Regions from separate parts of the Aminobacter sp. Y103A genome, predicted to be linked through region 4. Evidence: riboswitches for the same ligand, from Rfam matches in the RefSeq annotation. Region 4 holds a riboswitch; each other region holds the start of a gene.
The links. Region 4 has a riboswitch for cobalamin ahead of bluB (5,6-dimethylbenzimidazole synthase). Riboswitches for the same ligand answer to the same signal wherever they lie in the genome.

Region 1 (7,456 bases), 830 kb from region 4:
ATCTTCGCCGACTGGCGCATCTCTTCCATGCGGATCAGGTAGCGGTCGTAGCAGTCGCCGTTCTTGCCGATCGGAATGTCGAATTCCATCTCCGAATAGCATTCGTAGGGCTGGCTCTTGCGCAGGTCCCAGGCAGCGCCCGAACCGCGCACCATGACGCCCGAGAAACCCCAGGCCCATGCGTCGTCGAGCGACACCACGCCGATGTCGACGTTGCGCTGCTTGAAGATGCGGTTCGGCGTCAGAAGGTCGTCGAGATTCTGCACGGTCTGCAGGAACGGATCGATCCACTTGCCGATGTCTTCGACCAGCTTCTGCGGCAGGTCCTGGTGGACACCACCCGGACGGAAATAGGCCGCGTGCATGCGCGCGCCGCAGGCGCGCTCATAAAACACCATCAGCTTTTCGCGCTCTTCGAAGCCCCACAGCGGTGGGGTCAGCGCGCCGACGTCCATCGCCTGCGTGGTGACGTTGAGCAGGTGCGACAGGATGCGGCCGATCTCGGAATAGAGCACGCGGATGATCTGGCCACGCTTCGGCACTTCGAGGCCGAGCAGGCGCTCGACCGCGAGCGCAAAGGCATGCTCCTGGTTCATCGGCGCGACATAGTCGAGGCGATCGAAATAGGGCACGGCCTGCAGATAGGTCTTCTGCTCAATCAGCTTTTCGGTGCCGCGATGCAAAAGGCCGATATGCGGATCGACGCGGTCGACGACTTCGCCGTCGAGCTCGAGCACCAGCCGCAGCACGCCGTGTGCCGCCGGATGCTGCGGGCCGAAATTGATGTTGAAGTTGCGGACGGAGGTTTCAGCCATTTCGGCGCCTCAATTCGTCTTGGCTTTTTCGTCACCCGGCAGCACGTATTCGGTGCCTTCCCAGGGAGACAAAAAGTCGAAATTGCGGAATTCCTGCTTGAGCTCGACCGGCTCGTAGACGACACGCTTCTGCTCGTCGTCGTAGCGAACCTCGACGAAGCCGGTGAGCGGAAAGTCCTTGCGCAGCGGGTGACCTTCGAAACCGTAGTCGGTCAAAAGTCGGCGCAGGTCGGGATGGCCCGAAAACAGGATGCCGTACATGTCATAGGCTTCGCGCTCGAACCAGTCGGCACCCGGATAGACCGAGGTGATCGACGGAACCGGCGTGTCCTCGTCGGTGGCGACCTTGACGCGGATGCGCAGGTTCTGGCGCGGCGACATCAGATGATAGACGACATCGAAACGCTTGCGACGCTGCGGGTAGTCGACACCGGCAGCATCGATGAAGGAGACGAACTGGCACTGCACATCGCTGCGCAGGAAGGTCATCACGTCGACGATGTCGGCGGCCTTCACCGTCAGCGTCAGCTCGCCATAGGCGACGACGCTTTCTTCGATGTCCGCATCGAGCTTTTCCGCAATGTACGCGGCAAGGTCGTTCAGGGCTTCACTCATCTGGGATCACCGCTCGATCGTGCCGGTGCGGCGGATCTTCTTCTGGAGAAGAAGGATGCCGTAGAGAAGTGCTTCGGCGGTCGGAGGACAGCCGGGCACATAGATGTCGACGGGCACGACGCGATCGCAGCCGCGCACCACCGAATAGGAATAGTGATAGTAGCCGCCGCCATTGGCGCACGAGCCCATCGAGATGACGTAGCGCGGTTCCGGCATCTGGTCGTAGACCTTGCGCAGCGCCGGCGCCATCTTGTTGGTCAGCGTGCCGGCGACGATCATCACGTCCGACTGGCGCGGTGAGGCGCGCGGCGCGATGCCGAAGCGCTCGGCGTCATAACGCGGCATCGAGATGTGCATCATCTCGACGGCGCAGCAGGCCAGACCAAAGGTCATCCACATCAGCGAACCGGTACGCGCCCAGGTAATCAGCGCTTCGGACGAGGTGACGAGGAAACCCTTGTCGGACAATTCGTTGTTCAGCTCGCCGAAGAATGCGTCGTCTGAACCGATGGGCTTGCCGGTGTTCGGATCGATGATGCCTTTCGGCTTCGGCGCGATCAGGGTGCCGGAGGCGTCGTTCAATCCCATTCCAGCGCTCCCTTTTTCCACTCATAGACAAAGCCGATGGTCAGCACGGCAAGGAAGATCATCATCGACCAGAAGCCGAGCATGCCGATCTCGCCGAAGGACACCGCCCACGGGAACAGGAACGCCACTTCGAGATCGAAGATGATGAACAGGATGGAGACCAGATAGAAGCGGATGTCGAACTTCATGCGGGCGTCGTCAAACGAGTTGAAGCCGCACTCATAGGCTGAAAGCTTTTCCGGATCCGGACTGCGGTAGGCCACAAGGAAAGGCGCCACGATAAGCGCAATGCCGACAATAAGCGCCACACCGATAAAAATGACGATGGGCAGGTACGAACTCAGGAGAGCGTTCATGCTGCGAATTCCGTTGGTGGCCTATCCACCCAGATTTACAGCACGGGGTCCGTTTCCGGAAGCGCGACAGATTCTCGCCGAGCCGGACGAAACGGTCGTGCTGCAATGCGGCGACGGTTAGCGCAGCCGGTCGGTCGAAGCAAGTCCAACCTTGGCCAAAACGTGGCAAAGCACACTGCTGGCCCAAAATCCTGCGCGTGTGGCTCCCCTTTGATTTCCTTCGTTTTTTACTCAAGTTTACGCTCCTGACAAGACCGGAACCCAAGTTCTGCTAGCATTTGCAGCAAAGGTCGATTCTCGTGCCCTTGCGTCACTCCTCAAGAGACTGCGATAGCTTGCCGCAATGAAGGAAAAACTCTCACTCGCCACGGCCCGCCGCATCGCATTGGCGGCCCAGGGATTTGCCGACCCGCGCCCCACCGGCGCGATCACGCGGCGTCACCTGCAGCGCGTGCTCGACCGCACCGGCCTGCTGCAGATCGACTCGGTCAGCGCCGTCGTGCGCGCCCACTACATGCCGCTCTATTCGCGACTAGGCTCCTACCCCATGGCCCTGCTCGACGACGCCATGGCTCCGAAGAAGCGCATGCTGTTCGAATACTGGGCGCATGAAGCGTCGCTGCTGCCGCTGGAGACCTTTCCGTTGTTGCGCTGGCGCATGGCGCGGGCCGAGGACGGGATGTATGGCGGGCTTGCCAAGTTCGGCCGTGCCAACAGGCCCTATATAGAAGAGATCTTTCGCCAGGTGGTCGACCGCGGTCCGATCGCCGCTTCCGACATCGAGGGCGCCAAGGGTTCCGGCGGCTGGTGGGGCTGGAGCCAGGAAAAGCATGCCTTCGAATGGCTGTTCTGGGCCGGCCGCATCACCACCCATTCGCGGCGTGGCTTCGAACGCCTCTACGATCTGCCTGAGCGCGTGCTCCCGGCCGGCATATACGACCGTCCAGTTCCCCAGACCGAGGATGCGCATCGCGATCTCTTGCGAATCTCCGCCCGCGCCCATGGCATCGCCACCGGCATATGCCTGCGCGACTATTTCCGCCTGTCGCCAGCCGACATGAAAGGCCGGCTCGAAGAGCTGGTCGAGACCGGCGAACTGATTCCCGTCCGCGTCGAAGGCTGGGACCGGCAGGCCTATCTCCACGCCGATGCGCGCATTCCGCGCAAGATCCAGGCACGCGCCCTGCTTGCGCCCTTCGATCCGCTCGTCTTCGAGCGCACCCGTGCCGAGCAATTGTTCGACTTCCGCTACCGCATCGAAATCTACACCCCGGCTGAGAAGCGCCAGTACGGCTACTACGTCCTGCCCTTCCTTCTGGGCGAGCGCATCGTCGCCCGCATCGACCTGAAGGCCGACCGACCGGCGGGTATCCTGCGCGTCCACGCCGCCTATGCAGAGCCCTGTGCGCCACCGGAAACCGCAGCCGAACTTTACGAAGAACTCCAGCAGATGCGCGACTGGCTCGGCCTCGAAAGCATCGAGGTGACGCCCGCAGGCGATCTCGGACCCGGCCTGAGCGACATTGCGGGTCGCTCCGCCTCGTTGACTCCACCCCTCGCGAAAGCCTAAATCGCCCACAGACGGTCCTTCGCCCGCAACGGCGAAGGCTAAGAGGGAATGCGGTGCGCGCCGGTGGCGTCAAATCCGCGGCTGTCCCCGCAACTGTGAGCGAAGAGCCAAGCTCGAAGACCACTGGGATTTTCCCGGGAAGGCGAGCGAAGGCGACGATCCGCAAGCCAGGAGACCTGCCGTCGCAGACATTGATCCGATCGCCTGGCGGGTGCCCCGGGCAAGGAGCCTGGATTTGGATTTCGACGACAACCTTCCGGTCGCATCAGCCGACGCATCCTGCGATGCAGCCGACGCGCGCCCATGCGACGTGACCATCCTCGTCTGCTCATCCTGCCGCGACGAAACCGGGTCCGACGCCCATCCACGCGCCGGCGCCCAGCTTGCCGAGCACGCCCGCCTCGCCGCCAATGGCGAGATCGCCGTGCGCAGCGTCGAGTGCCTGGGCAACTGCAAGCGCCGCCTTAGCGCCGCCCTGATCCGCGACGGCGCGTGGAGCTACGTCTTCGGCGATCTCAACACCATGTCGGGCGACGATCTCGTCGCCGGCGCAAGACTCTTCGCCACCTCGACCGACGGCCTGATCCCCTGGCGCGGCCGTCCCGATAGCCTCAAGCGCGGCCTCGTCGCGCGCATCCCACCACTTGCTCTCATCAAGGAAGATACATGACCGCCTCCCTCGAACGCGTTCCCTGCACCGTCGTCACCGGCTTTCTCGGCGCCGGCAAGACCACGCTGCTGCGCAACATCCTCGAGAACTCCAAGGGCAAGCGCCTCGCCATCATCGTCAACGAGTTCGGCGATGTCGGCATCGACGGCGAGATTCTCAAGGGCTGCGGCGTCGATGCCTGCCCGGAGGAAAACATCGTCGAACTGGCCAATGGCTGCATCTGTTGCACCGTCGCCGACGACTTTGTCCCTGCCCTCGACCAAATCCTGTCGCTTACACCGAGGGTTGACCACATCCTGATCGAGACCTCGGGCCTGGCGCTGCCCAAGCCGCTGGTCCAGGCCTTCCAGTGGCCAACGGTCAAGAGCCGCGTGACAGTCGACGGCGTCATCGCCGTGGTCGACGGCCCTGCGCTGGCCGCAGGTAAAGTTGCCTCCGACATGGAAGCGCTCGCCGCCCAGCGCAGTGCGGACGATTCGCTCGACCACGACGACCCGGTCGAGGAAGTGTTCGAGGATCAGGTCGCCTGCGCCGATCTCATCATCCTGTCCAAGAGCGACCTGCTCGACGAAGCCGGCCACGCCCGCGCCACCGCCATCGTGCGCGAGCACCTGGCACGCGCCGTCAAGATCGTGCCGTCGGCGCATGGCAAGGTCGATCCGTCGGTGCTGCTCGGCCTCGGCCTCGCCGTCGAGGACGACATCGAAAACCGCAAGACCCATCACGACGGGGCGTTCGACCACGAGCATGACGACTTCGATACCTTCGTCATCGAGATCCCGTCGATCGCCAACCCGGACGAACTGGCGAAACGCGTCGCCACCGCCGCCGAAGAAGAGAACGTGTTGCGTGTAAAGGGCTTCGTCGACGTCGGCGGCAAGCCGATGCGGCTGCTCATCCAGGCCGTCGGACCGCGCGTCAACCACTATTATGACCGTGCCTGGACCGCAGAGGACGACCGCCGCTCGCGCCTGGTCGTGATCGGCCTCAAGGGTCTCGACCGTCCGGCCATCGAGCGTATCCTGGTCGGCTGAACCGGACAGCCGGGATGCACATCCTCACCACCACCTCCGCCTCGCTCGATGACCTGATCGAGCCTGTCGACCTCAGGCAGAAGCCTGCGGATGTGGTGGCGCTGTCCTTCACCGACAGCGATCTAGCCGGCCTCGCCGGCGCCTGGAAGGCGGATGCGGACAACTTGCCATCGATGCGGCTCGCAAGCCTGCGCGACCTCCGCCATCCGATGTCGGTCGATCTCTGGATCGACAGCGTCGCCAGCCACGCCAAGGTCATCCTTGTCCGCATTCTCGGCGGCCACGACTGGTGGCGCTACGGCTGCGACCAGCTTGCCGCGATGGCGCGCGAAAAAGGCATCGCGCTGGCGCTCTTGCCGGGCGAAAGCCACGACGAGGATCTCAGGCTGATCGAGGCCTCGACCCTGCCGCGCACCGAACTCGACGCTCTACTCGGCTATTTCCGCGAGGGCGGCCCGGAGAACATGAAGGCGCTGGTGGCGCGGCTGGCAGCTCAGGCGGGTGGCAAGAATGCCATGGCAGCACCCGTCGCAGTGCCGAAGGCGGGTTTTTATGATCCGGCGCGGGGCATCGTCTGTGATTTAGAAGCCTCTTTTGCCGGATGGACCAGCGCCTCTGCGCAGGTGTCCGGCAGGACAGAGGGGGGTGCGCAGGATCACGCCATCTCCAGCTCTCCTGCCATCCCCATCCTCTTCTACCGTTCGATGCTGCTCGCCGCCGACGTCGCCCCTATCGACGCGTTGGTCGAGGCACTGAGAGCACAGGGCCTCCGCCCCGTCCCGATTTTCGTCTCAAGCCTCAAGGATAAGGCCTCCCTAGCATTCGTCGAAGCAGCCCTGGACCAGCTCGCGCCTACGGCCATCATCACCGCAACCGCCTTCGCCGCCGGCGCCGGCGCCGAACCGGGCACGGAAACGCTGTTCGACCGCGCCCGCGTGCCGGTGTTCCAGGTCATCGTCGCCACCACCCGCCGCGAGGCCTGGGAAGGCAGCCCGCGCGGCCTTGCGCCCGCCGATCTTGCCATGCATGTGGTGATGCCCGAACTCGACGGTCGCATCCTCGCCGGCGCCATCTCGTTCAAGGCGGAGAGCGAAGTCGACCCAGCCCTCGGTTTCCGCGCCTTCGCCAACCGGCCCGAGTCCGATCGCGTCGAGCAGGTCGCCCGCCGCATCGCCGCCCACCTCAGGCTGCGCCAGACACCGCCCGAAAAGCGCAAGCTGGCGATTCTCGTCCCCGACTATCCCAGCGCCCCCGGTCGCACCGGCTATGCCGTCGGCCTCGACGTTCCATCAAGCGTGCTCGCCATGCTGCACGACCTCAAGGAGGCCGGCTACACAGTTGAATCGATTCCGCAATCGCCGCGCGCATTGCTCGACCTGATTGAGGCTGGTGGGCAAGGGCTGGCGCTCGAAGACTATCTCACGCTTGCCGAAGATCTGCCTGGGGAGGCGAGGAAAGCTGTCGAAGCGGCGTGGGGCTATCCCGAAGCGGAGGCTACAGGCGGAAGTGCGCGCTCTACATTGCCCCACTTCGCCTTCCGCGCCGCCACCTTCGGCAACGTCACCGTCGCCCTCGCCCCTGACCGCGGCCGTTCGGCCGATCGCCGCGCCGACTATCACGACCCGACGCTGCCGCCGCGCCACGCGCTGCTTGCCTTCGGCCTCTGGCTGCAGAAGTCGCTCGGCATCCACGCCATCGTCCATGTCGGCGCCCATGGCACGCTCGAATGGCTGCCCGGCAAGGCGGTGGCACTGAGCCGGAACTGCTTTCCCGAAATCGTCACCGGCTCGCTGCCGGTGGTCTATCCC
Region 2 (7,456 bases), 1.7 Mb from region 4:
GCCTGGTCATGGTGGCGGTGATCTCGTCGCTGGCCGTCGTCGTCGTCGGCATGATCCCTTTCGTCGGACTGGTGGTACCCAATCTCGTTTCGCGCCTGATGGGCGACAATCTGAAGAGCGCCCTGCCTTGGGTCGCCGTCACCGGCGCTACACTCCTGCTGGCCTGTGACGTCGTCAGCCGCGTCATCCGCTACCCCTACGAAATTCCTGTCGGTACCGTGCTCGGCGTCGTCGGTTCGGGGCTGTTCCTGTGGATCCTGTTCGGGCGGGCGCAGCGTGCCTGACAAACGTCTCCTGACAATGGCTGTCGCGGCCCTGATCGCGGTGATTGCCTTCATGACCATCGGCCTGCGCGGCAACATCGCCTTCGCGCTCGAACTGCGCGCCGTGCGGCTGGTGACGCTGATTCAGGTCGGCGTGGCAATCGCCATCTCGACGGTGGTGTTCCAGACGGTGACCGCAAACCGGGTGCTGACGCCGCAGATCATGGGGCTCGACGCGCTTTACCTGTTCGGCCAGATGGCGCTGGTGCTGGCGCTCGGCAGCGTCGGTTACGTCGCGCTCGACCCGCGCCTGAAATTCGCCGGCGAGGCCGGCCTGATGATGGTCATGGCGCTGGTACTGTTCCTGCCGATGCTGCGGCGGCGGTTCGACATCGGCCTGCTGCTGCTGACCGGCGTCGTGCTCGGCGTGCTTTTCCGCAGCCTCGCCTCGCTTATCGCGCGGCTGATCGACCCGAACGAATTCGCCGTCGTCCAAGGTTCGAGTTACGCCGACTTCAACACGGTGCGGCCGGACCTGGTCGTCATCGGCCTGGTGGTGACGACGATTGCCGCCATCATCCTCTGGCGCCAGCGCCACCTGCTCGACATCGTGGCACTCGGCGCCGACAGTGCCACCGGGCTTGGCGTGTCATGGACCAAGGCGCTGACCGGGCTGCTGCTTTTGGTGGCTGCCCTGGTTGCGGTGTCGACGGCGCTGGTCGGGCCGGTAACCTTCTTCGGGCTTCTGGTGGTGGCGCTGGCCGAGCGCATCGTCGATAGCCGCCGCCATCACCTGTTGCTGCCGGCGGCGATGCTGACCGCCGTCATCGTGCTGCTTGGCGGCCAGATGGTGCTGCAGCATCTTCTGGGCGGTGCCGCGACGCTCGGCGTCGTCATCGAATTCGTGGGGGGCCTCGTCTTCCTGGCCATGCTGATCACAACGAGCAAGCGATGATCGAGATCAAGAATGTTTCGTTGCGCCTCGGCGACACGCAAATCCTGGAGGATGTGTCGCTGACCATGCCCAAGGGTGGGGTGACGGCGCTGGTCGGGCCCAACGGCGCCGGCAAGTCGAGCCTGTTGTCGCTGATCGCCCGGCTGCAGCCGCTGCAGAGCGGATCGATCTCGGTCGACGGCCTGCCGGTCGACACGACGCCAAGCCGCCAGCTGGCCAGGACGCTCGCCATATTGCGCCAGGACCCGGCGGTGGCAAGCCGACTCAAGGTGCGTGAACTCGTCGGCTTCGGCCGCTTTCCGCACCAGCGCGGGCGAATCGACGCAAACGACACGAAGCTGATCGAGACGGCATTGCAGCAGTTCGGCCTGATGGATCTCGCCGACCGCTTCCTCGACAATCTGTCGGGCGGCCAGCGCCAGCGCGCCATGGTCGCCATGGCCTTCTGCCAGGGCACCGACTACATGCTGCTGGACGAACCGCTGAACAATCTCGACATGCTGTTTGCCCGCCAGTTGATGCGTGACCTGCGCGCGGCCGCCGACAACGACAAACGCACCGTCATCGTCGTGCTGCACGACATCAATCACGCCGCCGTCTATGCCGACCGGATCGTTGCAATGAAATCGGGGTGCGTCGTCGCCGACGGATCGCCGGCCGAGGTACTTCAGCCCGACATGCTGGCCCGCGTCTTCGGCTACGGCATGGACGTCATCGACGTCGGCGGCGCGCCGCTGGTGCTGCACCACCGCTGACTTTTCCCAACTCCGGACGGAAACCGCTGCACGGTTTTCCTGACTTGCGCTACGCCTCGACCTCGATCGCCGACAGCGGCTTCGAGCAGCAGGCAAGGATGAAGCCATCGTCGATCTCATGGTCGAGGATGCCGCCATTGTGGCTCATCTCGACCTCGCCGGAGAGCTTCCTGACCTTGCAGGTGCCGCATAGGCCGAACTCGCAGGCCGCCGGAATACGCACGCCCGAAGCACGCGCCGTCTGCAGCACGGTCTGGCCGGAGAGGCAGTCGGCGTCGACATCAGACAACGCGAAACGAACCGGCAGGACGGCATCCGGCACAGTCTCGCTGTCCCCGCCCGGCGTCGAGAACGGCGCGGGGACCTCCTCGACGGCAGGTGCGGCAAAGCTTTCCTGATGGTAGCGGGACATGTCGAAGCCGGAAGACTCGAGCATGCCGCGCACGGCGCGCATGAAGGGATCTGGGCCGCAGCAGAACACCTCACGCTCGCGGAAGTCGGGCGACAGCAACGGCAGTCGCACCGCATCGATGCGGCCCATATGGCCGAACCAGCCTTCGCGGCTCGACCGCTCCTCGATCATGAAACCGAGCGACAGTCCGGGCATGTGTGTGCCCAGCAGTTCGAGCTCCTTCCGGAAGATGATTTCTTCCGGACGGCGCGCGCAGTTGACGAAGGCAACGTCCGTCCACGGCGCGCAGTCGTTTAGCCAGCGCAGCATCGACATCATCGGCGTGATGCCGGATCCGGCCGAGACGAACAGATATTTGGCGGCCGGATGCTGGTGCAGCGAGAAGTCGCCTGAAGGGCCATAGGCCTTGATGCGGACGCCCGGCTTCAGATGGTCGAACATCCAGCGTGTGCCGACGCTGCCCGCCTGCGCCTTGACGGTGACGGCGATGGAGAACGGCCGCGACGGGCTGGACGACAGCGTGTAGGTGCGCATGACGGGTGCCGGTTCGGCCGGCAGTTCGAGCGTCACGAACTGGCCCGGCTTGTAGCGGAACCAGGTCTGGTTGTCGGAGCGGAAGGTGAAGGTCCTAACGTCGGGCGCCTCGTCAGTGACGCCGATGACCTCCAGCACCTGGAGCCGGTCGTTCCAGGGCGCCATTTCGTCGAGGTTGCGGTAAAGGCCAAGCTCGGTCATCGCGTTCATGCCCTTCTCCCGGTCAGGCGACGTTGCGCAGGACCGGCTTGCCGCCGTCGGCCAGCCGCGGTTCGATGAAGCCGACGTACCATTCGATGAACTGCATGACGCCGCCCTCGTGTTCCTCCGAATAAGGCCCGGGCTCGTAGGCCGGCGATTTGATGCCGAAGGCATTTTCCTCGACGATGCGGCGGTCCTGGTCGTTGGTCTCGGTCCAGACATGGGTCAGTTCGGCCAGGTCGTAGTCGACGCCTTCGACGGCATCCTTGTGAACCAGCCATTTGGTGGTGACGGCCGTTTCCGTGGCGCTGATCGGCAGCACGCGGAAGGTGACGGCATGGTCGCCGAGCACATGGTTCCAGGTTGTCGGATAATGATAGAGCAGCAGCGTGCCGATCCTGTCGGCCGAGACGCTGTCGGAGAGGTTTTTCCGCACTGCGCGCTTGCCCGACATGGTGTAGCTCACCGCGTCACGCAGCAGTGGCGCGCGTGTCGCCCTGTACTGGCCGCCGGCATCGATGCGGAACTTGCTCGGCAACCCCACCGCCTCGCACTTTGCCCAGTGCGCCAGCATTTCGGGATCGCTTTCGGCGCCATTGACGCCGGTAACGTTCGGCGCCTCGGGAAAGGTCTTGCACAGCTCAGGGTGATTGCCGGCGCAGTGGTAACACTCGCGGTTGTTTTCCCAGACCAGCTTCCAGTTTCCCTCCTCGACGATTGTGCTTTCGAAGGCGACCTTGGCTTCGCGCAGCCGGTGCGGCAGCAGGTACGGCTCGACCATGGCCCGCATCGGCGCGAAGTCGGCGGGCTCGTCGGCGAGGCAGATGAAGATGTAGCCGCCGACGGATTCGCAGGCGACCGGCTTCAGGCCGAACTGGCTCTTGTCGAAGCCTTCCGCCATCTGGCGCGCGAACAGCAGGCGGCCGTCGAGTTCGTAGGTCCACTGGTGATAGGGGCAGACGAGCTTGGCCGCCATACCTTTGTCCGTGGTGCAGACTCGGCTGCCGCGGTGGCGGCAGGAATTGTGGAAGGCGCGCAGCTCACTCTTCTGGTCGCGGACGAGCACGACGGGATAGTCGCCGACCTGGACGGTGAAGAAGCTGCCAGGCTTGGCCAGTTCGCAGTCATGGCCGACAAACAGCCAGTCGCGGTACCAGATCAGCTCGAGGTCGAGCCGGTAGAAATCCGGGTCGGTGTAAAAGGGCTGTGCCAGGCTGAACCCGTCGCGGCGTCCGCGCAGCAGCTTCAGCATTTCGTTCTTCGCATCCATGTCCTGTCCTCGCACCAAGGACTGAACGGGTGGCTTGATTTGGGAAGAACGCCAGCCGGCGGACGCAGAGGTCCGTGCAGCAACGATCCGCCTCTTGACCGCCCACCGCGATCAGTCGAGTTCCGTCAGGTTCAAGGCTGGTTTCCGGGCTTCGGAGCTGTCCTTCCGGACTGTCTCGACACCTTCCCAGGCCGGCTGGCCCAGTGGTCTCCCGTCGAAACAATAACTCCGCCACCGTTGCGGGGGCAGCGCCGGCTTCTCACCGGCTTCCCAATTCTCCGCTTCGTCTCACACTCGAAGCAGCACCTTGAACATGACCGGATCAGACCACGGATTGGTGGCCGGGCACGAGCATGAAAACGACATGGGCTCAGCGCAAAGGCGACAGAGCCCATGTGATGTCATCGTGTTGCTATTCGGCCGCTTCGGCGAACGATGCCGGCACATAGTTGAGGATCGGCCCGAGCCAGCGCTCGACCTCGGCGATGGTCATGCCCTTGCGCCGCGCATAATCCTCGACCTGGTCGCGCTCGACCTTGGCGACGCCGAAATAATAACTCTCGGGGTGGGCGAGATAGATGCCGGAGACCGACGAGCCCGGCCACATCGCCATGCTTTCGGTGAGGCTGACGCCGGCGGTTTTCTCGGCATCGAGCAGGCGGAACAAGGTCACCTTTTCGGTGTGGTCGGGCTGGGCGGGATAGCCCGGCGCCGGACGGATGCCGCGATAGGGCTCGCCGATCAGGTCGTCGGGCGCGAGGTTTTCATCAGGTGCGTAGCCCCAGAACTCCTTGCGCACCTTCTCGTGCATGCGTTCAGCGAAGGCCTCTGCGAAACGGTCGGCCAGCGCCTTGACCATGATCGAGGAGTAGTCGTCATTGGCGCGTTCGAAGCGCTCGGCGATCGCCACTTCCTCGATGCCTGCAGTGACCACGAAGCCGCCGAGATAATCCGGCTTGCCGCTGTCGGCGGGAGCGATGAAGTCGGCCAGTGCGACATTGGCCTTGCCGTCGCGCTTGGTTAGCTGCTGGCGCAGGGTGAAGAAGGTGGCAAGCTCCTCGCTGCGTGCCTCGTCGGTGAACAGCCTGACGTCGTCGCCGACCGAATTGGCCGGCCAGAAGCCGATGACGGCCTTGGGCGCGAACCACTTCTCGTCGATGATCTTGCGGAGCATCGCCTGCGCGTCGTCGAACAGCTGGCGCGCCGCGGCGCCCTGCTTCTCGTCCTCGAGGATCTTGGGGTAACGGCCCTTGAGTTCCCAGGTCTGGAAGAACGGCGTCCAGTCGATGTAGCGGGCGAGTTCGGCCAGGTCCCAGGCTTCGAACACCCTGGTGCCGAGGAAGGTTGGCTTCGGCGGCGCATAAGATGACCAGTCGACCTTGTGCGCATTGGCACGCGCCTTGGCCAACGGCAATCGCTGCTTGTCAGCTTCGGCGCGGTGATGGGCGTCGGCGACCTTCTGGTATTCGGCCTGCACCTGTTCAACGTAGCCGCCCTTGGCCTCAGGGGACAGCAGGTTGGACACCACGCCAACAGCGCGGCTGGCATCGGTGACGTAGACTGTCTGGCCGGCGCTGTAGCGCGGATGGATCTTCACCGCGGTGTGGACACGACTCGTGGTGGCGCCGCCGATCAGCAGCGGAATGTCGAACCCCTCGCGCTCCATTTCGGCGGCGACATGCGCCATTTCGTCGAGCGAGGGCGTGATCAGGCCGGACAGGCCAATGATGTCGACCTTCTCGTCCTTGGCAACCTGGAGGATCTTGGTTGCCGGAACCATGACGCCGAGGTCGATGATCTCGTAGTTGTTGCAGGCGAGCACGACGCCGACGATGTTCTTGCCGATGTCGTGCACGTCGCCCTTGACGGTCGCCATCAGAATCTTGCCGGCAGTCTGGCGTTCGCCATTGTCGATCCCATTGGCGGCGTTGGCCGCCTTCTCCGCCTCCATATGTGGCAGCAAGCCGGCCACCGCCTGCTTCATGACACGGGCCGACTTGACAACCTGCGGCAGGAACATCTTGCCGGCACCGAACAGATCGCCGACGACATTCATGCCGGCCATCAGCGGGCCTTCGATGACATGCAACGGACGCTCGGCCTGCAGCCGCGCCTCGTCGGTGTCGGCGTCGATGAATTCGGTGATGCCATTGACCAGCGCGTGGCTGATACGGCTCTCGACCGGCCAGTCGCGCCAGGCGAGATCGCGCTCCTTGGCTTCCTTGCCGGCCGCGCCCTTGAAGCGCTCGGCAATGTCCAGCAGCCTTTCGGTGGCGGTGCCGCCGGCCTTGGGCAGGCGGTTGAGCACGACGTCCTCACAGGCCTCGCGCAGCTCCGGGTCGATCGATTCATAGACGGCGAGCTGGCCGGCATTGACGATGCCCATGTCCATGCCGGCCTGGATGCAGTGATACAGGAACACGGCGTGCATCGCCTCTCGCACCGGCTCGTTGCCGCGGAACGAGAACGACAGGTTCGACACGCCGCCCGAGACATGGACATGCGGCAGGGTCTGGGTGATTTCCCGCGTCGCCTCGATGAAGTCGACACCGTAATTGTCGTGCTCCTCGATGCCGGTGGCGACAGCGAAGATGTTGGGATCGAAGATGATGTCCTCGGGCGCGAAGCCGGCTTGCTCGGTCAAGAGCTTGTAGGCGCGGGTGCAGATCTCGACCTTGCGCGCCTTGGTGTCGGCCTGACCCTGCTCGTCGAATGCCATGACGACGACGGCAGCGCCATAGGCCCGGCACAGCCGGGCATGATGCAGGAAGGCTTCCTCGCCTTCCTTCATCGAGATCGAATTGACGATCGGCTTGCCCTGGACGCATTTCAGCCCGGCCTCGATCACCTCCCATTTGGAGCTGTCGATCATGACGGGCACGCGCGCGATGTCGGGTTCGGCGGCGATCAGATTGAGGTACTCGACCATCGCCTTCTTCGAGTCGATCAGGCCCTCGTCCATGTTGATGTCGATGATCTGCGCGCCATTGACGACCTGGTCGCGGGCGACGTCGAGGGCGGCGGCATAGTCGCCTGATGTGATCAGCTTGCGGAACTTGGCCGAGC
Region 3 (7,456 bases), 180 kb from region 4:
ATTTACGCGGTCTCGGGCAACGACATCGTCTATGAGACGTTCGATGGTGACGCGGTCGTTCTCGACCTCGCCAGCGGCAGGTATTTCGGCTTCTCCGACAGCGGCAGCTGTGTATGGGAAGCGCTGATCGCACAGGTTCCGCCGGCAAGTCTGGTCGGCCGCACCTGCGGCAGCGGACAGCTTTCCGCCGCCGACCTGGATGCTTTCATTGCCAGGCTGAACGAGTATGGACTGCTTTCGCCTGCGACCGGCATGGCATCGGCCGCATTGTCGCCCGAGCTCGCGCAGCGCCTGGCGGCGGCCCGCGAGGCGCTCAAGATCGACATGCACGACGAGCTCGCCGACCTGGTGATGGTCGACCCGATCCACGACGTCGACGAGCCTGCCGGCTGGCCGGCGGTGAAGCAGTAGCGCCGGTTTCCGGCGCATTTCGATACCACTTGCTGCCTTCAGGTTCCGATGCGACGTGTAACCCTTGACGATCTTGCCGACTATGCGCGCGAGCTCCTCGCCGCCTGCGAGGCGAATGCCGATGCCTTTCCCGGGAAAAGCCGGGTCGAGCTGCCCGGCCTGGCGATCGACGTGTTTTCCGATCACGGCGAACTGGCGAGGGCGCTTGGCCATGGCATGGTTGCAGAGATAGCTGCCGGACGACCGGCGACGCCGGGGCGGATTTTTCTCGCCCACCCTGGCATTGGCTCGATTCCGCAGCCGGCGTTGTGGGGCGAGGCGCTGTTTCATCCGAACATGTTTTCCGAGCGGCTCGAAGCCAACGGCCTGCGCGGCCATTACTTCCACGACCTCAGCTACTGGCAGTTCTACGATGTCGAAAAGCGGCTGGGCGTGCAGCTCATGCGGTCCGCCGACGGCTGCCCGCCATGGGAGTTCGGTGCCCCGCTGCGCTGCTTCCTGCATTGGGAATATGCGGCGCGCGGCATGCGCCTCACGCATGCCGGAACGCTCGGCAAGGGCGGCAGGGGCGTGCTGCTGGCCGGGGCCGGCGGCGCCGGCAAGTCGGGCACGGTCGCCTCGGGCCTGCTTGCCGGGCTCGACAGCGTCGGTGACGACTACGTGCTGGTCGAATTCGACGGTGACCGTTCGCTGGCGCGCCCATTGTTCACGACGCTGAAGCAGGACCAGGCGGGTTTCGACCGACTTGGGCTAGCTCGGCTGTTGCCCGATCCAGGCCTCCTCAACTGGCAAGGCAAGTACCAGTTCAGGGTCCAGGATCTTTGCCCGCGTGGCGTCGCCAGTGAACTCGACATCGTGGCGCTGCTTGTGCCGCAGATATCGGGCGCCGCGCAAAGCACCATCACGCCGCTTTCGCGCAAGGACGCGCTTATGGCGCTGGCGCCGTCCGGCATCGCGCAGATGCCGGGCGAACGCGAAAGCGGATTTCGTTTCTTTGGCGAGCTGACACGTCGGTTGCCGTGCTACACTTTGACACTGGGCACGCGCGGCAACGAGATCGCGGAGACGATCGCCGCGTTTCTGGATAGGGGCAATTCATGAAGCTGGGCATCGTGCTGCCCGTCTACAACCGCGAGAGCTACATCGGCTCGGCGCTGCGCTCGGTTTTGCGACAGAGCGACGCCGCGCAGCTCGACATCATCGTCATCGACGACGGCTCGGTCGACGGTACCGTGGCGGCTGTGCGGTCATTCATCGCCGACGGCGCGCCGATCCGCCTGTTCTCACAAGCCAATTCAGGCGTGACCAAGGCGCGCAATGCCGGCCTGCGCCGGCTCTCTGACGACACCGAGTTCGTCTCCTTCATCGATTCCGACGACATCTCACCCGCCGGGCGCTTTGCCGCCGACCTTGCCTATTTCAAGACCGATCCGGCGCTCGAACTCACCTATTCCTACATGCGCATGGTCGACCAGATCGACGACGAGACGCTCGAGCCGGTTGCAGGATGCGACGACCGCATCTTTCGCGGCGTGCATCTGTCGGCCGGCATCTATCGGCGCAGCCTGATCGCGCGGATCGGCGATTTCGACGAGGAGCTGGCGCAGGCAGAGGACACCGACTTCCTGTTTCGCATCTTCGAGCAGAGGGCGCGATTTGTCTTTCCCGACACGATCGCGCTCTACTACCGCCGCCATGAACACAATCTGACCCGGAACGTCGTCGAGTCGCGGCGGGAGTTCCTCAAGGCGATGCAGAAATCGATGCGCCGCCGCAAGGCCGACCCGACGCTCGGCGACCTCAGAGGTTTCATCCAGGTGGCGCATCCGTCGGGCGATGGGGCGCCGCTGCGGTCATGAGCTACAGCGTCGTCATTCCCGCCTGGAACGCGGCCCGCACGATCGCCGAGACGCTGCGCTCGGTTGCCGCGCAGACAGTGCCGCCTGCCGAGATCATCGTCGTCGATGACGGCTCGACCGACGAGACCGAGGCGGTGACGCGGCAATCGGGCGTTCCGGTCCGATATGTCAGGCAGGACAACTCCGGACCGGGCAGTGCCACGACGCGCGGCTTCGCGCTGGCCAGGGCGCCCTTCATTGCAACTGTCGACGCCGACGATCTGTGGCTTGGCGACAAGATCGAGCGTCAGTTTCGCAGGCTGGAAGAGGCGCCGCAGCTGGCTGCCGTGTTCACGCAGTGGCGAACCTTTCGGCATGGCGAACCAGACGATGGCACCGGCAAGGTGACGCCCGGCTGGTCGCGCACGACGATGTTGGTCCGTAGCGAGGTGGCGCTTTCCGTCGGCCCGGTGATCGACCCGCCAGGCAACCGCGGTGAAATGGTCGACTGGCTTGGCCGGGCCCGCGAAGACGGCCACCAGCTCGGCATGATCGATGAGGTCCTGGCCCTGCGCCGGATCCTGCCGGGAAGCATGTCCTACGGCCGCGATCCCGAGCGCGACCGTGGCTATCTCGAGGTCGCAAGAATGGCCATGCTGCGGCGCAAGCTCAAGAACGCCGGACAGGGCTGATGGCATCCACGTCACGCCGCATCGGCCGGCGCTTCCCCGACTATGGCTGGGCATGGCCAACCAACGGTCTCGACCAGTTGCTCAAGGCGGTGCTGTTGCCGGACCATGCGGTCGCGCAGACGCAGGCCTTGCGGTGGCTCGATGCCAACGACATCGATGCCGTCGAGTTCCGCGAGCACAGGCTGCTTGCCGCGATCGCCGACCGGTTCGGCAAGGCGCTGGCGATGCATCCCGCCTATCCGCGTCTCGCTGGCCTGCAGAAGATGCTGTGGACCAAGTCGCGGCTTGCCATGCGCGAGGCCGAGCCCGCACTGAGGGCCATCGTCGCGGCCGGCGTGCCGATCATGCTGCTCAAGGGCGCGAGCCGCATCGCGGTGGAGCCGGCGGCACAGCGCGGCCGGGTGGCGCACGACATCGACATCCTTGTGCACCCCGAGCACATGGTGGCCGCCTTCGACATGCTGCGTCATGGCGACTGGCAGGTGTCGACAGGGGTCAGTCCCCAATATCTCAAGCCGCGGTTAGCTGCGGTGCGGTCGATGAATTTCTTCAAGGGCAGCTATGGCGACATCGATCTGCACCAGGTCGCTTATGACTGGTCGCAGGCAGATGAGGCGGACGACGCTGCGGTTTGGCAGCGCGCCACGCCGGCCTCCTTCACCAGTCTCGACGTGCTGGTCCCTTCGACCGCCGACCGGGTGACGCTGGCGATCGGCCATGGCGGCCTCGACGCTCATACCCACAGCGACTGGCTGGTCGACACAGCCTCGGCGATCCGCGCCGGCGGCGTCGACTGGGCCGTGCTTTGCGACGTCGTCGCCCGCAGGCACCTTGCCGTGCCGACGGCGGTGGCGCTGAGCTATCTGAAAGCAGAGATGTCGGTGCCGGTTCCCGACGATGTGCTGGAGCAGGTGGTCGACATGGCCGATCGCGCCGGCGCCGCCCGTATCGCTGCCTTGCTGCAGGCCAAGCCGCGGACCGACTTCAAGGGTCTGACCTGGCTGTCACGCGGTGTCGCCAAGCAGTTGCGCATGCGCAAGAAACGCGCTGTCCGTGAGCGCGAGCTGCCCGGCGTCGTCTGGCATGGTCGGCGCACACAGGCGGGCGATGGTGCGGGGCAGGTCACCCCGGCACTGGCGCAGCAGGTGCCGTTGCCGCCGGCGGCAGTTGGCGGTGCGCCTGCCGAGATCGACATTGTCGTGCGGCTGGACGTGCCGCCGGTGCGCCGTCGCATCGAGATGGAGCTGAATGGCGGCGAATGCCATTTCGCGCGGCTGCGCTATCGCAAGCTGGGTAAATCAGGCGGCCGGCTGACCTTGCGGTTTCGCGGTACCATCCGGCCAGACCAGGCGGATGGCGCGTTGGTGCTGTCGGCGCGGCCGTCGCGACAGTTCCGCGCGTGGGAGCATGAGCAGACGGTCGCCACCTATGGTGCGGTGCCGTTCCAGATCGTCTCGGTGACCGTTTCGCCGGCTCGCTAAGCCGGAGAACAGTTTGCGCTGCCTGCAGTTCCGCGCAACCTGGTCTCAGCATCGTCGCGGCTCAGGCAAATGCCGCCCTGTATAGTCCCGGATGGCAACTTGACTTTACCTTGGCCGTCGATAGGTTGGCGCCGTCATGGTCTTCCGCCGCGAGGTGGAAGCTAAGAGGGAATCCGGTGCGAAACCGGAGCTGTCCCGCAACTGTAAGCGGTGAGCCTATTGCCCCTGTGTCACTGGCATTCGTGCCGGGAAGACGGGCGACAAGGCTAGGACCCGCGAGCCAGGAGACCTGCCTGACAGAGTGAGATTCCGTGGTCGGGGTGTGCCACAGGAATGCCGGTTCCCGTCCGGAAGCCCGTTTGCGGCTTTCGCCAGGTCTGCATTTCCGCATCCCCGCCAGGGCAGTCAGAGGTTGGCGCGGCGATGTCGGGAAGAACGGTTTCCCCAGAATATCGAAAGTTTGGGCAGACGCATTCGTCGCCTGCTGCCGTGGCATCGCGCCTCTACCTATTGTCCCGGACGCCTTCCGGGCATGGCAACGCCAGGCGTTGCGCACCCCTTTCAAGCAAGGAGAGATCATGAACATCAGACATTGGATCCTTTGGCTCGGGCTCGCCGCGGCATCCGCCATTGGCCTTGCGCCGGCGGCCGCGGATAGCTTCACGGACGATGCCGGCCGAACGGTCGAGCTGGAACTGCCGATCAAGCGGGCGGTGATCTTCAACCGCTACGCGGTCGAGTTCGCCCGCGCCATTGGCGCCATCGACAAGGTCGTTGGCGTCGATGCCAGCACGATGCGGGATCCGACCTACTGGCCGCAGTTCAAGGAAGCCGACATTGTCGGCCAAGGCCAGACGCAGCCCAATTACGAGGCGATCGTTGCGCTCAAGCCGGACTTGGTCATCATCCCTCGCAACGGCGTCTATGAGGAGGCAGCCAAGCAGCTCGAAGCCTTCGACATTCCGGTGCTGGTCGTCACCGCCTGGGACACGCTGCAGCATGTCGAAAACGTCACATTGTTCGGCAAGCTGTTCGACGAGAAGGAAAAGGCCGATGCGCTGAACGCCTACTACACCAAGTACATGGACCTGCTGGCCGAGCGTCTGAAGGGCGTCGAGCGTAAGAAGGTTTATCTTGAAGAGGTCCGTGATCTCGTGACCGTCACGCCCGGCTCAGGCTGGCACGACATGATCGAGGCCGGCGGCGGCACCAATGTCTTCGGCGACATCGACATCAAGAAGGAGCCGTCGTCGCGCGGCAACGAAAACAGCTTCACCGTCGATCCCGAGGAGATCATCGCGCGCAAGCCCGACCTGGTGATCAAGCTGCAGCCCGGCTCCTACCAGACCATCCCGGAGGCAAAATTCGCCGAGAGCTGGAGGGCGATCGTCGCGCGCGAGGAAATATCAGGCACGCCGGCAGGGCAGGCGGGCGATGTCCGCCTGATCAACTACTACCTCGCCGGCGGCTCGTCCAAGGTCACCGGCGCGCTGCAGGTCGCCAAGTGGCTCTATCCCGACCTCTTCACCGACGTCGATCCCGAGGCTGCGATGAAGGAATGGATCGAGATCTACCAGGGGCTGCCGTTCCAGGGCGGCATGACCTACCAGGGCACAGCCTCCAACTGATCGACCAGCACGCCGCCGCCCGTCAGGCGGCGGCGTACCCTCTCAATCCGGAGCCTAGACCATGGACATCGCAAGCAGTGCCGGTTTGGCGCGTGGCCAATCCGACGGCATTTCCAGCCTCTACCACCGAGCCGGCTATCGCAAGGCGGCTGTCATCTTGTGGTCGCTGCTTGTGCTGCTGCTCGTCGCCGGCGGCGTTGCCATCGTCGGCATCGCCGAGACGGGGCTGGTGACGCTGCTCATGGTCATCCTGCAAAAGGTCTCGTTCGGTCATTTCGTCGCCGAGGTCGATCCGCAGCAGGCGCGGGTGCTCGTTCATCTGCGCCTGCCGCGCGTCGTCATGGCCATGGTAGCCGGTGGGTCACTGGCATTCGCCGGTGTTTTGATGCAGGCGATCACCCGCAATCCGCTGGTTAGCCCCTACACGATCGGCGTGTCCTCGGCGGCGGCCTTCGGTGCCTCGATCGCCATCATGTTCGGCATAGGCTTCAGCGCCGCCGGGCTCTATTTCGTGCCGCTGACGGCATTTCTGTTCGCGCTCGGCTGCGCCGTGCTGGTGTTCTCCATGGCCTGGCTGCGCGGCATGGGGGCACAGACGATGGTGTTGACCGGCATTGCCCTGATGTACCTGTTCAGCGCCATGACCGCAGCCGTGCAGTTCGTCGCCACCCAGGAGCAACTGGCCCGGGTCGTGCACTGGACGTTCGGCAGCCTGAACGGCATCGGCTGGGATGCGGTTGCCGTCTCTGGTGCGGCACTGCTGGTCGCCCTGCCGCTGGCGCAGTCGCGGGCCTGGCAATTCAACGCGTTGACGAGCGCCGGCGACGACGTTTCGCGTTCGCTCGGCATCAATGTCGCGCTGCTGCGCGGCATCGCCGTCGTGCTGTCGGTGGTGGTCTCGGCGGTGGTCATCAGCTTCACCGGCGTGATCGGCTTTGTCGGGTTGATCGGGCCGCATGTCGCCCGGCTGTTGATCGGCAGCGACCATCGCCATCTCATCCCGTTTTCGGCGATCTGCGGCGCCATGCTGCTGCTTCTGGCCGACACTGTCGGGCGCATGGCGTTCAGCCCGACAGTCATTCCGGTCGGCATCGTCGTCGCCTTCGTCGGCGTGCCGCTGTTCCTGCACCTGATCCTGTCCAGGCGCTCGGAGTATTTTTCATGAGCGACTATCTTTCCGTCGACAAGGTCAGCTTCGGTTATGGCAGCCGCCCCGTGCTGCGCGAGGTCTCGGTCGGGCTGACGAAGGGCGACATACTCGGCCTCATCGGCCCCAATGGTGCCGGCAAGTCGACCCTGGTGCGGACCGTGCTCGGCCTTGCCACGCCGTCGTCGGGGCGGATCCTGCTCGACGGCCACGACATCCGCGCAATGTCGCCCAAAGTCCGCGCCCGCCGGATCGCCTA
Region 4 (7,456 bases):
TACTATCCGACCAAGCACGCAATCATCGCGGCAATCGTCGAGCAGGATCGCCGCGAGACGGCGGCCTATTTCGCACAGATCGACAACAGCCAGGACCTGTTCGGCGAGATCCTCAAATTCATGGACGTCGTGCTCGAACTGGCCGCCGACCCGGCCTATTCGAGCCTCGCACTCGAAATCGCGGCGGAGGCGATGCGCGACCAGCAGATCGCAGCCCTCGTCACGGCCCATGACGCCGAAATGCGCACAGCACTCGCCCTGATCCTGCGCGATGCCGCCGCGCGCGGCGAGATCGGGCCGGGGCTCGATCCTGCCGACGGCGCCCAATGGATCTCCGCGCTCATCGACGGCGTGTTCGGCCGCGTCGCCGTCGACCCCGGCTTCAAGCCGCTCGAGCAAAAGAAAACATTGCATCTGCTGTTGACCCGCTTTCTCAGGCCGGGAGCAACGACATAGGCGAGACAGACGGGCACAGGCCGGCAAGGCTTGCCCCGGAAATCCTGGAAACCAGAACCAGCAAAGGATGCTGCGGCTCGCAGCGAAACTGTCATGAACACCTTGCGCCTTGCCAGGACACGCGCCCCGTTTGCCGGGCTGCAGCTGGCCAGTATCTTCTTCAGCCTGGGCAATGCAATCACCGCCATCGTCTATCCCTGGCTGGTCTACGACCTCACCGGCAGCGCCAGTTGGATGGGCATCGTCGCCTTCGTGACACTCGCTCCGGCTATTCTCGGCAGTGCGTTTGGCGGCCCTGTCGCCGAAAGACTCGGCATCCGCCAGACCGCCATGATCGCTGTCGGGCTCGGCTGCGCAGCGTCGATTGCCGCCGCCCTGCTCTACGGCTTCGGCATGCTGACCATCGGTGCACTCGTCGCGCTTGCCTTGCTCGGCGCCATATTCGACGGCCCCGGCAGCGTCGCGATCGAATCCCGCGTTCCCGAAATCGCGCGTCTGGCGCGCATGCCGCTGCTGCGCGCCAATGCCATCGACGACCTTGTCGACAACGGCGCTGCCATCGTCGGGCCGGCGATCGCTGCCTTGCTGGTGGCGATCGTCGAGACCTCTACGCTGTTGTGGATCATCGCCGCACTCAACATCGTGACCGCATTGATGACCGCGCTCAGCCTGCCCCAGTTCCGCCTGCGGCAGATGTCCTCAACCGCGTCCACTGAACTGGCTGGCGCGATGCGCATCATCTTCGGATCGGTCCGCCTGCGGACGGCCCTGCTGCTGGCAAGCCTTGGCACCGGCACCTTCGTCGCACTCGAAAATGTTGCCCTGCCGGCAATTCTGCGCGCCGAAGGGCAGTCGGCTTCGACATTGGGACTCTATCTCACCGCCGCCGCGGCCGGTGCGATAGCGGTCAACCTTGCAATGGCCGTAATCGGCGGTCGGCCCGCCTTGCGCAGTGTCTTCGTTGCCGCCTTCGTCGGCCTGGCCGCCGGCGTCATCATGCTCGTGATCGACCGCGCGGTGCCCACGCTGATTGCATCAGGTGCAGTTCTCGGCATCGCCGCCGGCCCGCTCTCGCCTGTTTTCACCACCCTGTTGCAGACCAGTGCGCCGAAGAACCTGCGCGCCCATGTCATCGGCGCATCGATCGGAATGATCCTCGTCACGGCCCCGCTTGCCGCTCTCGTTGTCGGTGCCGCGCTGGATCTGTTCGGCCCGACAGCTGTTCTATCGGCATGCGCGGCCATGCTTGCCGCCTGCGCGGTCATCGGCGCGCTCGCCCTCGGTCCGGACGAAGCTGAGTAGGGGGCCGTCAGGCAGTTGGCAGCAGGGCGCCGGTCAGGCGGCGCCAACCCGGAGCAGATCGTGGAAGTGGATGATGCCGACAGGCTTGTCGCCTTCGACCACCGGGATGGCGCTGATGTTGTGCTCGTTGAGCATTGCCGTCGCAGTGCCCGCCAGCATCTGCGGCGGTACCGTCTTGGGCTGTCGGGTCATGATGTCCTCGACATTGGTCTCGGCGAGATTTCGATCGAGATTGCGCGCCAGGTCACCGTCGGTGACGATGCCGGCCAGCCGGCCCTGCTCGTCGACGACAACGACGCAACCGAAACGCTTCTTGGACAGTGTCTTTACTGCCTCCGGCATCTTGGTGCCGACGGCGACGATCGGCATTTCCTCGCCCTTGTGCATCAGGTCGCCGACCGGCATCAGGCTCGCGCCGAGCTGGCCGCCGGGATGGAAGGTGCGGAAATGATCGGCAGTGAAGCCGCGCGCCTCGAGCAAAGCTACGGCCAGCGCGTCGCCGACGACGAGTTGCAGCAGCGTCGACGTCGTCGGCGCAAGACCGTGCGGACAGGCTTCCGGCGCCCGGGGCAATGACAGGACGACGTCGGCCTGACGCGCCAAGGCGGACGTATCGCCGGCCGTCAGCGCAATCAGCGGGATCGAAAAGCGCCTCGAATAGGCAACGATACCCTTGAGCTCTGCTGTTTCACCCGACCAGGAGAGTGCGACGATCGCGTCTTCCCTGGTGATCATGCCGAGATCGCCGTGAATGGCTTCCGAAGGATGGACGAAATAGGCCGGAGTCCCGGTGGAGGCCAAGGTCGCCGCCAGCTTGGAGCCGATATGCCCACTTTTGCCGACGCCGGTGATGATCGCCCGGCCGCTGAGCTGGCCCAGGATCGAGACAGCCCTGGCGAATGGCTCGGCGAGCGGGCCTTCAAGCGCTGCGACAAGCGCGGCGATGCCGGCCTGCTCGATGGTGACGGTGCGGAGCGCGGAGGCGATCGACGCCTGCCCGTCCGGCTCTTTTTTCAGCGATCCAGCGTGCATGGCGCATGCGTTAGCGCGTCGGCGTGCGGCTGTCCATGATTATCCGCCCAAAACGAGGCCTCTCAGGGCGTGCGGGAAACGCTCCGTTAACCATGGCGATTTACCAGTTGGTAAGTGCGACGCCCTTGCGTCGGCGAAGCAGTGGGAAAGATGGCGCAGATCAGGCCGGAGCAACGGACACAGACCACGGCACTCCGCATCTTGCTGGCGACGGCAAGCGTGGCGACGTTGCTGTGCGCCGCACCGCTGCATGCCCAGGAAACCGCCTTGCGCGGACCGGTCAGCGAAGACGACATCAACAACACCCTGCGGCTTTACAAAAGGCGCCCTGCGGCCGAGCAGGCGCAGGACCAGGCACCGGCCTACCAGCCGGTCAGCCCCGGCGCGATTCCAACCCAGGCTGACGCTGAGGCCACCGATTTGTTCAGCGAACCGCCCAACGCCGACGGCACATCGGCCGGCTCCTTGCCATCCGCCCGTCCGCCCACGACCGCGCGCCAGCGCGCCCGCGAGGCACGCGAGCGGCTGGCCGGCACCGCCGCGCCGACGGCTGCCGAGCGGCCAGCAGTGCCGGCAGCCGACGAAGAGCTGACCACCGGCACCGTGCGCCAGGGCACCGTCGATTCCGAAACGGAGATCGAGAACGGACCCGAAGCCGAGCGCCAGCGCGCCATCGAAGGCCGCAGGCCTCAGCCGGATGCGAACCCGTTCGAGCCGACTGGCATCCGTTTCGGCACCTTCGTTCTGAAGCCGAGCCTTGAACAGGGCGTCACCGCGACGTCGAATGCGGATTCCAGCTTTAACGGAAAGTCGGCCGTTCTGTCCGAGACGACTCTCAGGCTGAACGCCGCGTCCGATTGGGAGAGCCATTCGGCGACCATCGACGCCTATGGCAACTACCGAAAATCCATCTCCGGCCAGGAGGTCAAGGATCTCAGCGGCGGCATCGACGGGCGGCTGCAGCTCGATCTCGCCGACGACATGCGCGCATTGGCGCGGCTCGGCTACAGCATGCGCCCGGAATCGACGTCGTCGCCCGTGGTCATCTCCGGCACCGCCGAGCGGCCGACCCTGCACACGCTGAACGGCGCGCTGGGTGTCGAAAAGGCCGTCGGCAAGTTCCGCTTCGGAGTGACCGGCGAAGCTGTCGACGAAAGCTACAGCGACGCCGAACTGACCGACGGCACCACGCTCTCACAGAAGGACCGCGACTCCAGGCTCTATACCGGCAAGGTCCGCGTCGGCTACGAGGTCTCACCGGCGTTGACGCCCTTTGGCGAGGTCGAATTCGGCCGCCGGGTCTATGACCTGCGCTTCGACACCGCCGGTTTCGAGCGCTCGTCCAAGCGTACCGGCGCCCGCGCCGGCGTCGAGATCGACATGGGCGAAAAATTCGGCGGCGAGATTTCGGCCGGCTGGATTTCGGAGGATTTCGACGACGACCGGCTGAAGACGGTTTCCGCCGCGACGATTGCCGCTGATCTCAGATGGTCGCCGATGCGCGGCACGATCGTCGGCCTGACCGGCGAAACCCTGGTCGAAGGTTCGACCACTGCCGGCGACAGCGGTTCGGTGCTCTACAACGGCCGCCTCAGCGTCGAACGGCAGATCCGTTCCAACCTGACTGCATTCCTCGCCGGCGGCGTCGGCTACCGCGACTATGCCAGCTCGAACGACCACGAGCTGAGGCTCAGCGCCGAAGCGGGCCTGACCTGGTGGCTCAACCGCTACGCCGGCCTGACCGGCAAGCTGCGCCATGAGACCTTCGACAGCACCTTGCCGTTCCGCGACGCCAAGACCAACAGCGTCTTCGTCGGGTTGAAAATCCAGCGCTAACCTGCTTGGGGCAAACCGCCGATCGCGGCGGCTGCGGCCCTCAAGGCCGTCTCCCCCTGCCCCGCATAGACCTCGCTCATGATCAGCTCGGCAAGCGGCAGACGGCATCCCCAGCCATGGCGCTCGAGATCGGGCTTGTCGGCGAATTCGCTGACGTGGCCGACGCAGAGATAGGCCACCGGCACGACGTGATCGGGAATGCCTAGCAACTGCTTCAGCGCCTCGCGATCGAGGATGCTGACCCAGCCGACGCCTATGCCCTCGGCACGCGCGGCGAGCCAGAAATTCTGAACTGCGCAGACGGTGCTGAAGAGGTCCATCTCGGGATTGTGCCATCGCCCGAGCGGAGAGTTTGCCGAACGGCTGCGGTCGCAGGTGATGACCAGGTTGAGCGGGCTTTCGCAGATGCCTTCGAGCTTGAGCTTGCGGTACAGCTCCCGCCGCTCCTCGGCGATCTCAGGCAGTTCCTGCTGCCGCGCCGCAAAGAACAGGTCGCGGACCCGCTCGCGTCGTTCGCGATCTCTGATGACGATGAAGTTCCACGGCTGCATGAAGCCGACCGACGGCGCGTGATGGGCAGCCAGCAGCAGCCGCGCCAGCACATCGTCGTCGATCGGATCAGGCAGAAAATGGCTGCGAACGTCGCGGCGCGTGAAGATGGCGCGGTAAACGGCATCCTGTGCGGCGATATCGAAACAGCCTGAAGCGGCCTTCAACTGGTCAGCAAGCATCGCATATCCCCTGGCGAGCATGTCGGTTCCCTCCGCCTGACCATGCGGAGGTCGATGTCTGCCGGGCCGGTCTTCTGGCTCGAGTTCAACCCGTCTGCGGCGCCTTCCCGTTGGATGAACAGTGGCCTCTGCCGATACGGTCCCTCTTACAGCGTTGGGCACGCCACGGATTTGCACCGTGTTCCCGATTCTCCCGCATCGCTGCGGGCACCTGGCAGGGTATTTCTAGCGGCAGCAGCGGCCGAAAGCCATCGCACCGTGCGTCCAATCCTGACGCACAGGCGACATGTGGCTTATTTGCCCAGCTTGATCTCGCCGAGCAGCCCTTCGATGACGCCGGCCATGCTCCTGCTGAGATCGGAGCGCGACAAGGCAAAGGCAACGTTGGCTTCGACGAAACCTTCCGGCGAGCCGCAGTCGAAGGTGCGGCCGCGATAATGATAGCCGTAGAAGGACTGCATCTTCTCGAGCTTGAGCATGGCGTCGGTCAGCTGGATCTCGTCGCCAGCGCCACGCTCCTGGCTTGCCAGGATCTTGAAAATCTCCGGCTGCAGAATGTAGCGGCCATTGATGAACAGGTTCGAGGGTGCCGTGCCCTGCTTGGGCTTTTCCACCATGCCCTCGATCTCGAAGCCGGTGTGAACCGACTTGCCCTTGCCGACGATGCCGTATTTGTGCGCCTCGGCCGGGTCGCATTCCTGGACGGCGATGATGTTGTTGCCGGTTTCGGCATAGAGCTCGACCATCTCGCGCATGCAGCTCTTTTCCGACTGCATGATCATGTCGGGCAACAGCAGCGCGAAGGGCTCGTCGCCGACCAGCTCGCGCGCACACCACACTGCGTGGCCAAGGCCGAGCGGTACCTGCTGTCGCGTGAACGAGGTCTGGCCCGGGGCCGGCTGCAACCGCTGCAGGCGCTCCAGTTGCTCGGTCTTGCCGCGCTGGGCCAGCGTATCATAAAGTTCGAACTGGACGTCGAAATGGTCTTCGATGACCGCCTTGTTGCGGCCGGTGACAAAGATGAAATGTTCGATGCCCGCTTCGCGCGCCTCGTCGACCACGTACTGGATCACAGGGCGATCGACCACAGTCAGCATTTCCTTGGGGATAGACTTGGTGGCAGGCAGAAAACGCGTGCCAAGGCCCGCGACCGGAAAAACTGCCTTGCGAACTCTTTTCATTGCGTGGTCGTCCGATAGAGGGATGTATCGGACGCCAACTTTGCCACGCCCGAATTGATGAATACTGAATGCGTTCACATATTCAGCGACAGCGGGCAAGACCATTGATCACGCGATCTTGATTGTCCGAACAGCTAGGTGGACAATCCCTCAACCCGCTTTTCGTTCCCCAACGGGTCTATGGTAAACTGATTGATAACCGGCATCGGCGATGAATCGTGTTTCTGATCTCTCCAAGGAGGAAAGAATGCCCCTTCGCAAGACCGCCAAAGGCCTCCTGAGCGCCGCTGCCCTTTCGCTGGCATTGATGCTTCCGGCCGGCCCGGCGGCCGCCGAAGCCGGTTTCCAGCGCTGGGTGGCGAGCTTCCGCTCCGTCGCCGCAGACAACGGGATTTCCGGTTCGACCTATGACCGCGCCTTTCGTGGCGTGACCTCGGCCGACCCCGAAGTACTTGAAAAGGCCCGCTTTCAGCCCGAATTCACCGCGCCCGTCTGGGACTATTTCGACAATCGCGTCCATGACCAGTCAATTGCTGTCGGTCGCGAGATGGCGCGCAAGTGGAAACCTTGGCTCGACCGCATCGAGGCCAAGTATGGCGTCGACCGCTACATCCTGCTCGCCATCTGGTCGATGGAATCGAACTACGGCGAGATTCTCAAGAACGACAAGGTGATGCGCAATGTCGTGCGCTCGCTGGCGACGCTCGCCTATGGCGACCAGCGCCGGGCGAAGTTCGCCCGCACCCAGCTGATCGCGGCGCTGAAAATCCTGCAGCGCGGCGACATCGACGAAAGTCACCTCGTCGGCTCCTGGGCCGGCGCGATGGGCCACACCCAGTTCATCCCGACCAGCTACCAGGCCTACGCGGTCGATGCCGACGGCAATGGCAAGCGCGACATCTGGAACTCCGTGCCCGA

Region 1: another riboswitch for cobalamin. It lies ahead of Amn_RS17855 (DUF1636 family protein); the one in region 4 lies ahead of bluB (5,6-dimethylbenzimidazole synthase).
Region 2: another riboswitch for cobalamin. It lies ahead of Amn_RS02825 (aromatic ring-hydroxylating oxygenase subunit alpha); the one in region 4 lies ahead of bluB (5,6-dimethylbenzimidazole synthase).
Region 3: another riboswitch for cobalamin. It lies ahead of Amn_RS22690 (ABC transporter substrate-binding protein); the one in region 4 lies ahead of bluB (5,6-dimethylbenzimidazole synthase).

Annotation. Positions count from the first base shown of each region.
Region 1 covers NZ_AP017986.1:3,626,508-3,633,963, forward strand. Annotated here, with positions in the region: gene Amn_RS17830 (NADH-quinone oxidoreductase subunit D) at 1-815, opposite strand, end outside; gene Amn_RS17835 (NADH-quinone oxidoreductase subunit C) at 825-1,430, opposite strand; gene Amn_RS17840 (NuoB/complex I 20 kDa subunit family protein) at 1,437-2,018, opposite strand; gene Amn_RS17845 (NADH-quinone oxidoreductase subunit A) at 2,009-2,374, opposite strand; gene Amn_RS17850 (winged helix-turn-helix domain-containing protein) at 2,718-3,944, shown strand; cobalamin riboswitch at 3,940-4,142, shown strand; gene Amn_RS17855 (DUF1636 family protein) at 4,180-4,614, shown strand; gene cobW (cobalamin biosynthesis protein CobW) at 4,611-5,648, shown strand; gene cobN (cobaltochelatase subunit CobN) at 5,663-7,456, shown strand, end outside.
Region 2 covers NZ_AP017986.1:592,400-599,855, reverse strand. Annotated here, with positions in the region: gene Amn_RS02845 (ABC transporter permease) at 1-284, shown strand, start outside; gene Amn_RS02840 (iron chelate uptake ABC transporter family permease subunit) at 301-1,218, shown strand; gene Amn_RS02835 (iron ABC transporter ATP-binding protein) at 1,215-1,973, shown strand; gene Amn_RS02830 (FAD-binding oxidoreductase) at 2,023-3,120, opposite strand; gene Amn_RS02825 (aromatic ring-hydroxylating oxygenase subunit alpha) at 3,143-4,390, opposite strand; cobalamin riboswitch at 4,509-4,715, opposite strand; gene metH (methionine synthase) at 4,803-7,456, opposite strand, start outside.
Region 3 covers NZ_AP017986.1:4,637,315-4,644,770, reverse strand. Annotated here, with positions in the region: gene Amn_RS22715 (PqqD family protein) at 1-411, shown strand, start outside; gene Amn_RS22710 (serine kinase) at 460-1,512, shown strand; gene Amn_RS22705 (glycosyltransferase family 2 protein) at 1,509-2,270, shown strand; gene Amn_RS22700 (glycosyltransferase family 2 protein) at 2,267-2,941, shown strand; gene Amn_RS22695 (nucleotidyltransferase family protein) at 2,941-4,422, shown strand; cobalamin riboswitch at 4,543-4,732, shown strand; gene Amn_RS22690 (ABC transporter substrate-binding protein) at 5,001-6,050, shown strand; gene Amn_RS22685 (FecCD family ABC transporter permease) at 6,112-7,215, shown strand; gene Amn_RS22680 (ABC transporter ATP-binding protein) at 7,212-7,456, shown strand, end outside.
Region 4 covers NZ_AP017986.1:4,454,678-4,462,133, forward strand. Annotated here, with positions in the region: gene Amn_RS21865 (TetR/AcrR family transcriptional regulator) at 1-456, shown strand, start outside; gene Amn_RS21870 (MFS transporter) at 550-1,758, shown strand; gene Amn_RS21875 (KpsF/GutQ family sugar-phosphate isomerase) at 1,792-2,790, opposite strand; gene Amn_RS21880 (outer membrane beta-barrel protein) at 2,941-4,626, shown strand; gene bluB (5,6-dimethylbenzimidazole synthase) at 4,623-5,357, opposite strand; cobalamin riboswitch at 5,405-5,587, opposite strand; gene galU (UTP--glucose-1-phosphate uridylyltransferase GalU) at 5,651-6,538, opposite strand; gene Amn_RS21895 (lytic murein transglycosylase) at 6,786-7,456, shown strand, end outside.